One region of the Delftia tsuruhatensis genome, then DNA from elsewhere that is predicted to be linked to it. Evidence: predicted binding sites of a transcription regulator. Region 1 holds the regulator's gene; the other holds the start of a gene.
What was found. Region 1 encodes FNR, which switches genes on or off when oxygen is low (the NO sensors DNR and NnrR bind a similar motif). Its sites were predicted from a motif close to TTGATNNNNATCAA; they were not measured.
Positions count from the first base shown of each region.

Region 1 (4,164 bases):
CACGGCCGTGGCCGGGCGCCTGTGGTGCGGTTTCTCCTGCCCGCAGACCGTCTATACCGAGATCTTCATGTGGGTGGAGCGCAAGGTCGAAGGCGACCGCAGTGCCCGCATGCGCCTGGACAAGAACGGCTGGACCTTCGAGAAGCTCTGGAAGAAGTTGCTCAAGCAGTTCCTGTGGATCGCCATCGCGCTGTGGACGGGCTTCACCTTCGTGGGCTATTTCGTGCCCATCCGCGAACTGGGAGCCGAGCTGCTGGCGCTGCAGGGCAGCTGGCAGATATTCTGGGTGCTGTTCTACGGCTTCGCCACCTATGGCAATGCGGGCTACATGCGCGAGCAGGTCTGCAAGTACATGTGTCCCTATGCGCGCTTTCAGAGCGCCATGTTCGACAAGGACACGATGATCGTCAGCTACGACACGGGCCGTGGCGAGCCGCGCGCGCCGCGCACCAAGAAGGTGGACCACAAGGCCCAGGGCCTGGGCGACTGCATCGACTGCAAGATGTGCGTGCAGGTCTGCCCCGTGGGCATCGACATCCGCAACGGCCTGCAATACGAGTGCATAGGCTGCGGCCTGTGCATAGACGCCTGCAACTCCATCATGGACAGGATGGAGTACCCGCGCGGCCTGATCCGCCTGACCACGCAGAACGCCATGGCCGGTGCCTGGCGGCGCGCCCAGGTGCTGCGCCGCATCTTCCGGCCCCGCGTGCTGATCTACTCGGCCGTGCTGGTCGGCCTGAGCACGGCCATGATCGTGAGCCTGGCGCTGCGCCAGTCGGTCAAGGTGGACGTGATCCGCGACCGGGCCTCGCTGTCGCGCATCGTCGCGGGCGGCAAGCTGGAGAATGTCTACCGCCTGCAGATCATGAACGCCACCGAGCAGGCCCAGCGCTACCGCATCAGCGCCCACGGCCTGGACGGCCTGGAGCTGGCCTCGGAGCAGGAGGTCGAGGTCGGCCCCGCCGAGACGCGCGGCATCGCGGCGCGCCTGCAGATTCCCTACGGTTCCGCCGAGCCGGGCTCGCACACCGTATTCTTCGACATCGATGCCGTGGCGGCAGGTGCGGGCCGGGCGTCCGAGAAGGCGGTCTTCCTGGTTCCCAGGTAATGTTCCCGGAACGCGCGGCGCATGCCGCGTGTGCCGCTTGAAAGAAAGAGGTTTCCCATGTCTTCGAGTCCCGCAGTCCCTTCGGCCGCCCCGTCCGCTCCGCACCCGGACGCCGGCAAGCCCTGGTGGAAGTTCGCCCATGTCTGGCTCGTGGTGGCCGGTCCGGCCGCCGTGGTGGTGGCCGGCGTGGTCACGGCCATCATCGCGATCAATGGGGCCGACCCCGTGATCGACCCCGACTACTACCGCAACGGCATCGAGATCAATGAACGTGCAGGCGGCGCGCGCGAAGTTCCCAAGAGCCTGGCGCCCGCCGTCACAGGCCGCAACCATGCGGCCACGCCGGCGTACGACCACCCCACGGACCGCTGAACGCCGCGCATCCTTGCAGGAGGCCGCAATGCGGCCTTTTTTTGCATGGTGAACCCCGTCTCCGGCATGCGCGACGGGTGAGGGTTTCCTACAGGCCGGCGGGGCTGCGTGGGGCTTGGCGGCATGCTTTGGCGGGGCGCACAATCAACGTGCCCCTCGACAGCCCAAGGAGATCGCTGATGTTGGCCCAACGCTGGATGTGGATTGCCTGGCCTGCCTTCCTGGCGGCCGCCGTGATGGAGATGCTGGTCTTTGCCTTCGTGGACCCGCTGGAGCTGCACTGGCTCGGCGACCTGGGCTGGTCCCGCCAGGGGATCTATACGCTGGCCTTCTTCGCGTTCTGGGCCGTGACCATGCTGTCCAGCCTCATGACCATCATGCTGGGCCGCTCGGCACGCGACCTCAACGACGGCATCGTCTCCGAGCCCGACCCGGATCTGGCCCTGCAGGGACTGGGACGCGACTGATCCGCTCCCCTGGTCACCCCGCAAGCAACAAGGCCCGCTTTCGCGGGCCTTCATCATTTCCGCAAGGGGCGTCTGGCATGCCCTACTGGCATTGCTGGCTGTTGACGATGCGCTTGAGCGCATCCGTGTCCAGGATGCGCAGGTGGCGCTGGCGCACCTCGATGATGTTCTCCTCGGCGAACTTGGAGAACGTGCGGCTGACGGTCTCCAGCTTCAGGCCCAGGTAGCTGCCGATCTCCTCGCGCGTCATGCGCAGCACCAGCTCGGACTTGGAAAAGCCGCGTGCATGCAGGCGCTGCACCAGGTTGAGCACGAAGGCGGCCAGGCGCTCCTCGGCGCGCATGCTGCCCAGCAGCAGCATGACGCCGTGCTCGCGCACGATCTCGCGGCTCATGACCTTGTGCACGTGGTTTTGCAGGGCCGTGACCTCGCGCGACAGGTGCTCGAGCTTGTCGAAGGGCATGACGCAGACCTCGGCATCCTCCAGGGCCACGGCATCGCAGGTGTGATGGTCGTTGACGATGCCGTCCAGCCCGATGATCTCGCCGGCCATCTGAAAGCCCGTGACCTGGTCGCGACCGTCCTCGGTGGCCACGCAGGTCTTGAAGAAGCCCGTGCGGATGGCATACAGCGAGGTGAAGGCCTCGCCGTTGCGAAACAGCAGGCCGCCGCGCTTGACCTTGCGGCGCGTGGCCACGATGTCGTCGATGCGCTGCATCTGCTCGGCATCCAGCCCCATGGGCATGCACAGTTCGCGCAGGTTGCAGTTGGAGCAGGAGGCTTTGATGGTCTGAAGGTTCATGGAGTAAACATCAGCGGCACAGTGGCGTGCCAGTGGTGACCTCGTGGATGGCGATGAGTTGGATCAAATTGTCGCAGCAGTGCCTCAAACAACTCTTGATGTGAGTCAAGGACGGGGCCGATGCCCTGCGGCACAGTCAAGGTATTAGAGGAAAAAACCCATGACCGCTGTCACCCCAGAGCTGCTGCGTCGCTTCGACGTACCGGGGCCCCGATACACCTCGTTCCCCACCGCCGACCGTTTCGTGGAGGCCTTTGGTGCAGAGGACTATATCCTGGCGCTGCAACAACGCAAATCGAGTACCGCAGCACGTGCCATGCCTTTGTCGCTGTATGTGCATGTGCCGTTCTGCGAATCGCTGTGCTACTACTGCGCCTGCAACAAGATCGTCACGCGCCACCATGACCGTGCTGCGGTCTACCTGGACTACCTGGCCCGCGAGATCGCCCTGCACACCGCCCACTGCGGCAAGGGCCAGGCCGTCAGCCAGCTGCACCTGGGCGGCGGCACGCCCACCTTCTTCTCGGACGAGGAGCTGCGCACGCTGATGGGCCTGCTGCGCGAGCACTTCAGGCTGGAGGCCGGGGGGGAGTACTCCATCGAGGTCGATCCACGCACCGTCACCGCCGAACGCCTGGCGGTGCTCAAGGAACTGGGCTTCAACCGCCTGAGCTTCGGCGTGCAGGACTTCGACGAGCAGGTGCAGATCGCCGTGCACCGCGTGCAGCCGGCCGCGCAGGTGTTCGAGCTGGTGGCCGCCGCGCGCCGGCTGGGCTTTGCCTCCATCAATGTGGACCTGATCTACGGCCTGCCCAGGCAGACGCCCGAGTCCTTCGAGCGCACGCTGGCGCAGGTCAACGCGCTGCGGCCGGATCGCATCGCCCTGTACGCCTACGCCCATCTGCCCGAGCGCTTCAAGCCGCAGCGGCGTATCGCTTCCGAGGATCTGCCCCAGGGCGCCGACAAGCTGGCCATGCTCTCGCGCTCCATCGCGGCTTTCATGGACGGCGGCTATGTCTATGTGGGCATGGACCACTTCGCGTTGCCCGAGGATGCGCTGGCCGTGGCCAAGCGCCAGGGGCGGCTGCACCGCAACTTCCAGGGCTACAGCACCCAGCCCGACTGCGACCTGATCGCGCTGGGCGTGTCGGCCATCGGCAAGGTGGGAGCCAGCTACAGCCAGAACGCCAAGACGCTGGAGGAGTACTACGACGCCATCGACGCCGGCCAGTTGCCCGTGGTGAGAGGCCTGGCGCTGTCGCGCGACGACCTGGTGCGCCGCGCCGTCATCATGGCCATCATGTGCCAGGGCGCCGTGCTGTTCGAGCCCATGGAGCAGGCCTGGCTGCTGGGCTTTCGCGAATATTTCGCGCCCGAGATGGCGGCGCTGGAGGATCTGCAGGACAAGGGCC
Region 1 is NZ_LR813084.1:4,034,412-4,038,575, reverse strand. Features, by position in the region: gene ccoG (cytochrome c oxidase accessory protein CcoG) at 1-1,111, shown strand, start outside; gene L1Z78_RS18275 (FixH family protein) at 1,169-1,483, shown strand; gene L1Z78_RS18270 (hypothetical protein) at 1,663-1,950, shown strand; gene fnr (fumarate/nitrate reduction transcriptional regulator Fnr) at 2,033-2,752, opposite strand; gene hemN (oxygen-independent coproporphyrinogen III oxidase) at 2,913-4,164, shown strand, end outside.

Region 2 (4,164 bases), 1.6 Mb from region 1:
TGCGCAAGGATGGTGAAGGCGTCGTGACGGCGCGCGACATCCAGACGCCCCATGACGTGGAGATCATCAACCCTGATCATGTCATCGCCAACCTGTCGCAAGGCGGCAAGCTGGACATGCAGATCAAGGTCGAGAAGGGCCGTGGCTACGTGCCCGGCAACGTGCGCCGCTATGGCGACGAGTCCACGAAGTCGATCGGCCGCATCGTGCTGGACGCTTCGTTCTCGCCCGTCAAGCGCGTGAGCTATGCCGTCGAGTCGGCCCGCGTGGAACAGCGCACCGACCTGGACAAGCTGGTGGTGGAGATCGAGACCAATGGTGCGATCACCGCCGAGGACGCCGTGCGCGCCTCCGCCAAGATCCTGGTGGAACAGCTGGCCGTGTTCGCACAGCTGGACGGTGGCGACATCGCCAGCGTCTTCGATGCTCCGGCCGGTGGCCGTGGTGCCGCAACCGCCTTTGATCCCATCCTGCTGCGTCCCGTGGACGAGCTGGAACTCACCGTGCGTTCGGCCAACTGCCTCAAGGCAGAGAACATCTACTACATCGGCGACCTGATCCAGCGTACCGAGAACGAGCTGCTCAAGACCCCCAACCTGGGTCGCAAGTCGCTCAACGAGATCAAGGAAGTCCTGGCTTCCCGCGGTCTGACGCTGGGCATGAAGCTCGAGAACTGGCCACCCGCTGGCCTGGAAAAGCGCTAAGCACTATAATTACGGGCTCTCCTTTTTGGAGAGCCTCAGTGCCTCGGGCAGTACCTGATACGGCTGCACGAATTAATCAACAACTTGCGCAAATTCGGTTGAGGCAAGCTGCAGATCCGGTAACGGGTCCAGGCTTGCATCCTTGTTTGCACAAGTCCTAATTACATATCTTAGGAATAAAGCACCATGCGTCACGGTCACGGCCTCCGCAAACTCAATCGCACCTCTTCGCACCGCCTGGCGATGCTGAAGAACATGATGAATTCGCTCATCGAGCATGAAGCCATCAAGACCACCGTTCCCAAGGCCAAGGAACTGCGCCGCGTGATCGAGCCCATGATCACCCTGGCCAAGGTCGACACCGTTGCCAATCGCCGCCTGGCTTTCGACCGCCTGCGCGACCGCGACAGCGTGACCAAGCTCTTCAACGAGCTGGGCCCGCGTTTCGCCAAGCGTCCCGGTGGCTACACCCGTATCCTGAAGATGGGCTTCCGCGTGGGCGACAACGCCCCCATGGCCTTCGTGGAACTGGTGGAACGCGCTGAAGAAGGCGCTGCAGAAGCCAAGGCAGCTGAATAATCTGCTATAATTTTGGAATACCGCGCGATGGAGCAGTCTGGTAGCTCGTTGGGCTCATAACCCAAAGGTCGGAGGTTCAAATCCTTCTCGCGCAACCAAATTGGAAAAGGGCTACGACTGTGTCGTAGCCCTTTTTTCTTGCCTTGCCGACGCAAGGCAAGGCCGCCCGTCCTCAGCCTCCGAGCTGCTGGCCCAGGCGTTGCGCCAGTCGCAGGCGCACGCGGTGGGCGATCTCCTGGGCCGCATCGGGGCTGAGCACCTCACTGATGTGCAGCACTTCGGTGTAGTGCATGTACAAGAGACCGCGCAGCGTCTTGAACGCGGTCTCGTGCCCTGCGCCGCAGACGCTGGCGTCGTCGGCCAGCACGCGTTCCACCACGCCGGCCTGCAGGAGCGGAATCTTGCAGATGACGGCGTGGCGAGCGATCTCCAGGTCGATTTCCTGAAGGCGGCATTCCCATTCCTCGGGCAAGAATCGGTTGGCTGGCATGTCGGCTTTTCTCCTGTTTTACTGCATGGGTACACCGAGGCGAAGCGCGCCCGGTCCGGGAATGCTGGCATGTGCACGGCGCGCGCAGCGGCCTGGGCACCGGCTTTACTGGCATGGGCTTGATGCCTGTCAAACTCCGGTGGAGCGGAACCCGGCGGACCGCCGAGTTCATGCTGCAGTGCATCATGATGTCAATCATGCGGCGCGGCCGCCAATGCCCGTGCAAGCCTGTTGGCTTTTGATCCGGGCAATGCGTGGCCTGTCGGCGCCGCACTGGCAACGCAAAGGATCCACATGCTCGACAAGATTGCCTCGCTGTTTCGCTACTTCAAGGCGGCCGTACCGTTCCGGCTGGTGCCTGCGCTGATCGCCACCCTGGTGCTGTTCGGGCTGTTGCTGCTGCCCGTGCCCGAGGGGCTGACGCCCAAGGGCTGGCAGTTGGTGGCCATCTTCCTGACCACCATCGTGGCCATCATCCTGAAGGTCATGCCCATCGGCGTGATGGCCTTGATGGCCATCGTCATCGTCTCGCTGTCCCAGGTCACATCCGGCTCGTCCAAGGGCGCCATCACCGATGCGCTGAGCAGCTTTTCCAGCCCGCTGATCTGGCTGATCGTGGTGGCCATCCTGATCTCGCGCGGGCTCAAGAAGACGGGCCTGGGCAATCGCATCGGCCTGATGTTCATCGCGCTGATGGGCAAGCGGACCCTGGGCATAGGCTACGGCCTGGCGATCTGCGAGCTGGTGCTGGCACCGTTCACGCCCAGCAACACGGCGCGCGGCGGCGGCATCGTGCACCCGATCATGAAGTCCATCGCCAACGCCTTCGAGTCGGACCCTGCCAAGGGGACGCAAGGCAAGGTGGGCACCTACCTGGCCCTGGTCAACTACCATGCCAATCCCATCACCTCGGCCATGTTCCTGACGGCCACGGCGCCCAACCCGCTGGTGGTGGATTTCGTGGCCAAGGCCACGGGCCAGGCCCTGCACCTGAGCTGGACCACCTGGGCGCTGTACATGCTGCTGCCGGGCCTGCTGTGCCTGCTGCTGATGCCGCTGGCCATCTACCTGCTGTCGCCGCCCGAGCTCAAGGCCACGCCCAACGCTGTGGAATATGCACGCAGCGAGATGGCCCGCATGGGGCCGCTGTCGGGCAGGGAGCGCGTGATGCTGGGCACCTTCGGCATGATGCTGCTGCTGTGGGCCAACGTGCCCCAGATGCTGTTCGGCCCCGCCTTCACGCTGGACCCGACCGTGGTGGCCTTCCTGGGCCTGTTCACGCTGATCATCACCGGCACCATCGACTGGGATGATGTGCTGTCCGAGAAAAGCGCGTGGGACACCCTGGTCTGGTTCGGTGCCCTGGTCATGCTGGCCGAGCAGCTCAACAAGCTGGGCGTGGTCGCCTGGTTCGCAGAGGGCCTGAAGAACGCCATCGTCGCCAGCGGCCTGGACTGGCTGCCCGTGGCCGCCATCCTGGTGGGGGTCTTCGTGTTCTCGCACTACCTGTTCGCCAGCACCACGGCCCACATCAGCGCCATGATGCTGGCCTTCCTGACGGTGGGCGCGCAACTGATCCCGGCGGAGTATGTCGTGCCCTTCATGCTGATGATGACGGCCGGCTCGGCCATCATGATGACGCTGACCCACTATGCCACCGGCACCTCGCCCATCATCTTCGGCAGCGGCTACGTCACGCTGGGCAACTGGTGGCGCGTGGGCGCGGCCATGTGCGTGATAGAGCTGCTGATCTTCGCCGTGGCCGGCAGCGCCTGGTGGAAGTTGCTGGGCCTGTGGTGACGGGGAGCGGCCGATCCGGCCGCTTCGTCGGGACGGCTCAGCCCGGCGCGATGTGCCGCGGCTCGCCCAGCGACAGCATGAGCCGGTTGGCCCAGTTGAAGAAGGCCGTGCCGTGCAGCACGTCGGAGATGGCGGCATCATCCAGGCCGGCGGCGCGCAGCGCATCGATGTGGGCGGGCTCCAGCGCAGGCGGCGTCTGGGTCAGCGCCACGGCGGCCGTGACGATGGCGTTCCAGCGCGGTCCCAGGTCCGTGCCCGGGCCTTCGTCGAGCAGGCGCTGCACGTCGCCGCCCCGGCGCGAGAAGTGCGTGGCAAAGCGCGCATGGACCGAGGCGCAGTAGATGCAGCCATTGGCGCGCGAGGTGGCCGCAGCGGCCAGCTCGCGCTCGGCGCGCGGCAGGCCGGCGTCGGGGTTGTAGAAGATGTCCTTGTCGGTGCGCGTGCGCGCGCCCAGCGTGTCGGGGTCGCGCGCCAGCAGGCGGAAGTAGGGCGACTGCGCGCGTGAGGCATCGACCAGGCCTGCTTGGTGGCGTTCGGTCAGCTCGCTTTCGTCCAGCGGTTCAATCCATGGCAGCCAGTCGAGCGGCTCCT
Region 2 is NZ_LR813084.1:5,621,700-5,625,863, reverse strand. Features, by position in the region: gene L1Z78_RS25585 (DNA-directed RNA polymerase subunit alpha) at 1-704, shown strand, start outside; gene rplQ (50S ribosomal protein L17) at 891-1,283, shown strand; tRNA gene L1Z78_RS25575 (tRNA-Met) at 1,305-1,381, shown strand; gene L1Z78_RS25570 (hypothetical protein) at 1,456-1,773, opposite strand; gene L1Z78_RS25565 (DASS family sodium-coupled anion symporter) at 2,068-3,573, shown strand; gene L1Z78_RS25560 (alkylhydroperoxidase domain protein) at 3,611-4,164, opposite strand, start outside.
Region 2: the regulator FNR is predicted to act here: its motif matches at 1,893-1,906, upstream of L1Z78_RS25565 (DASS family sodium-coupled anion symporter).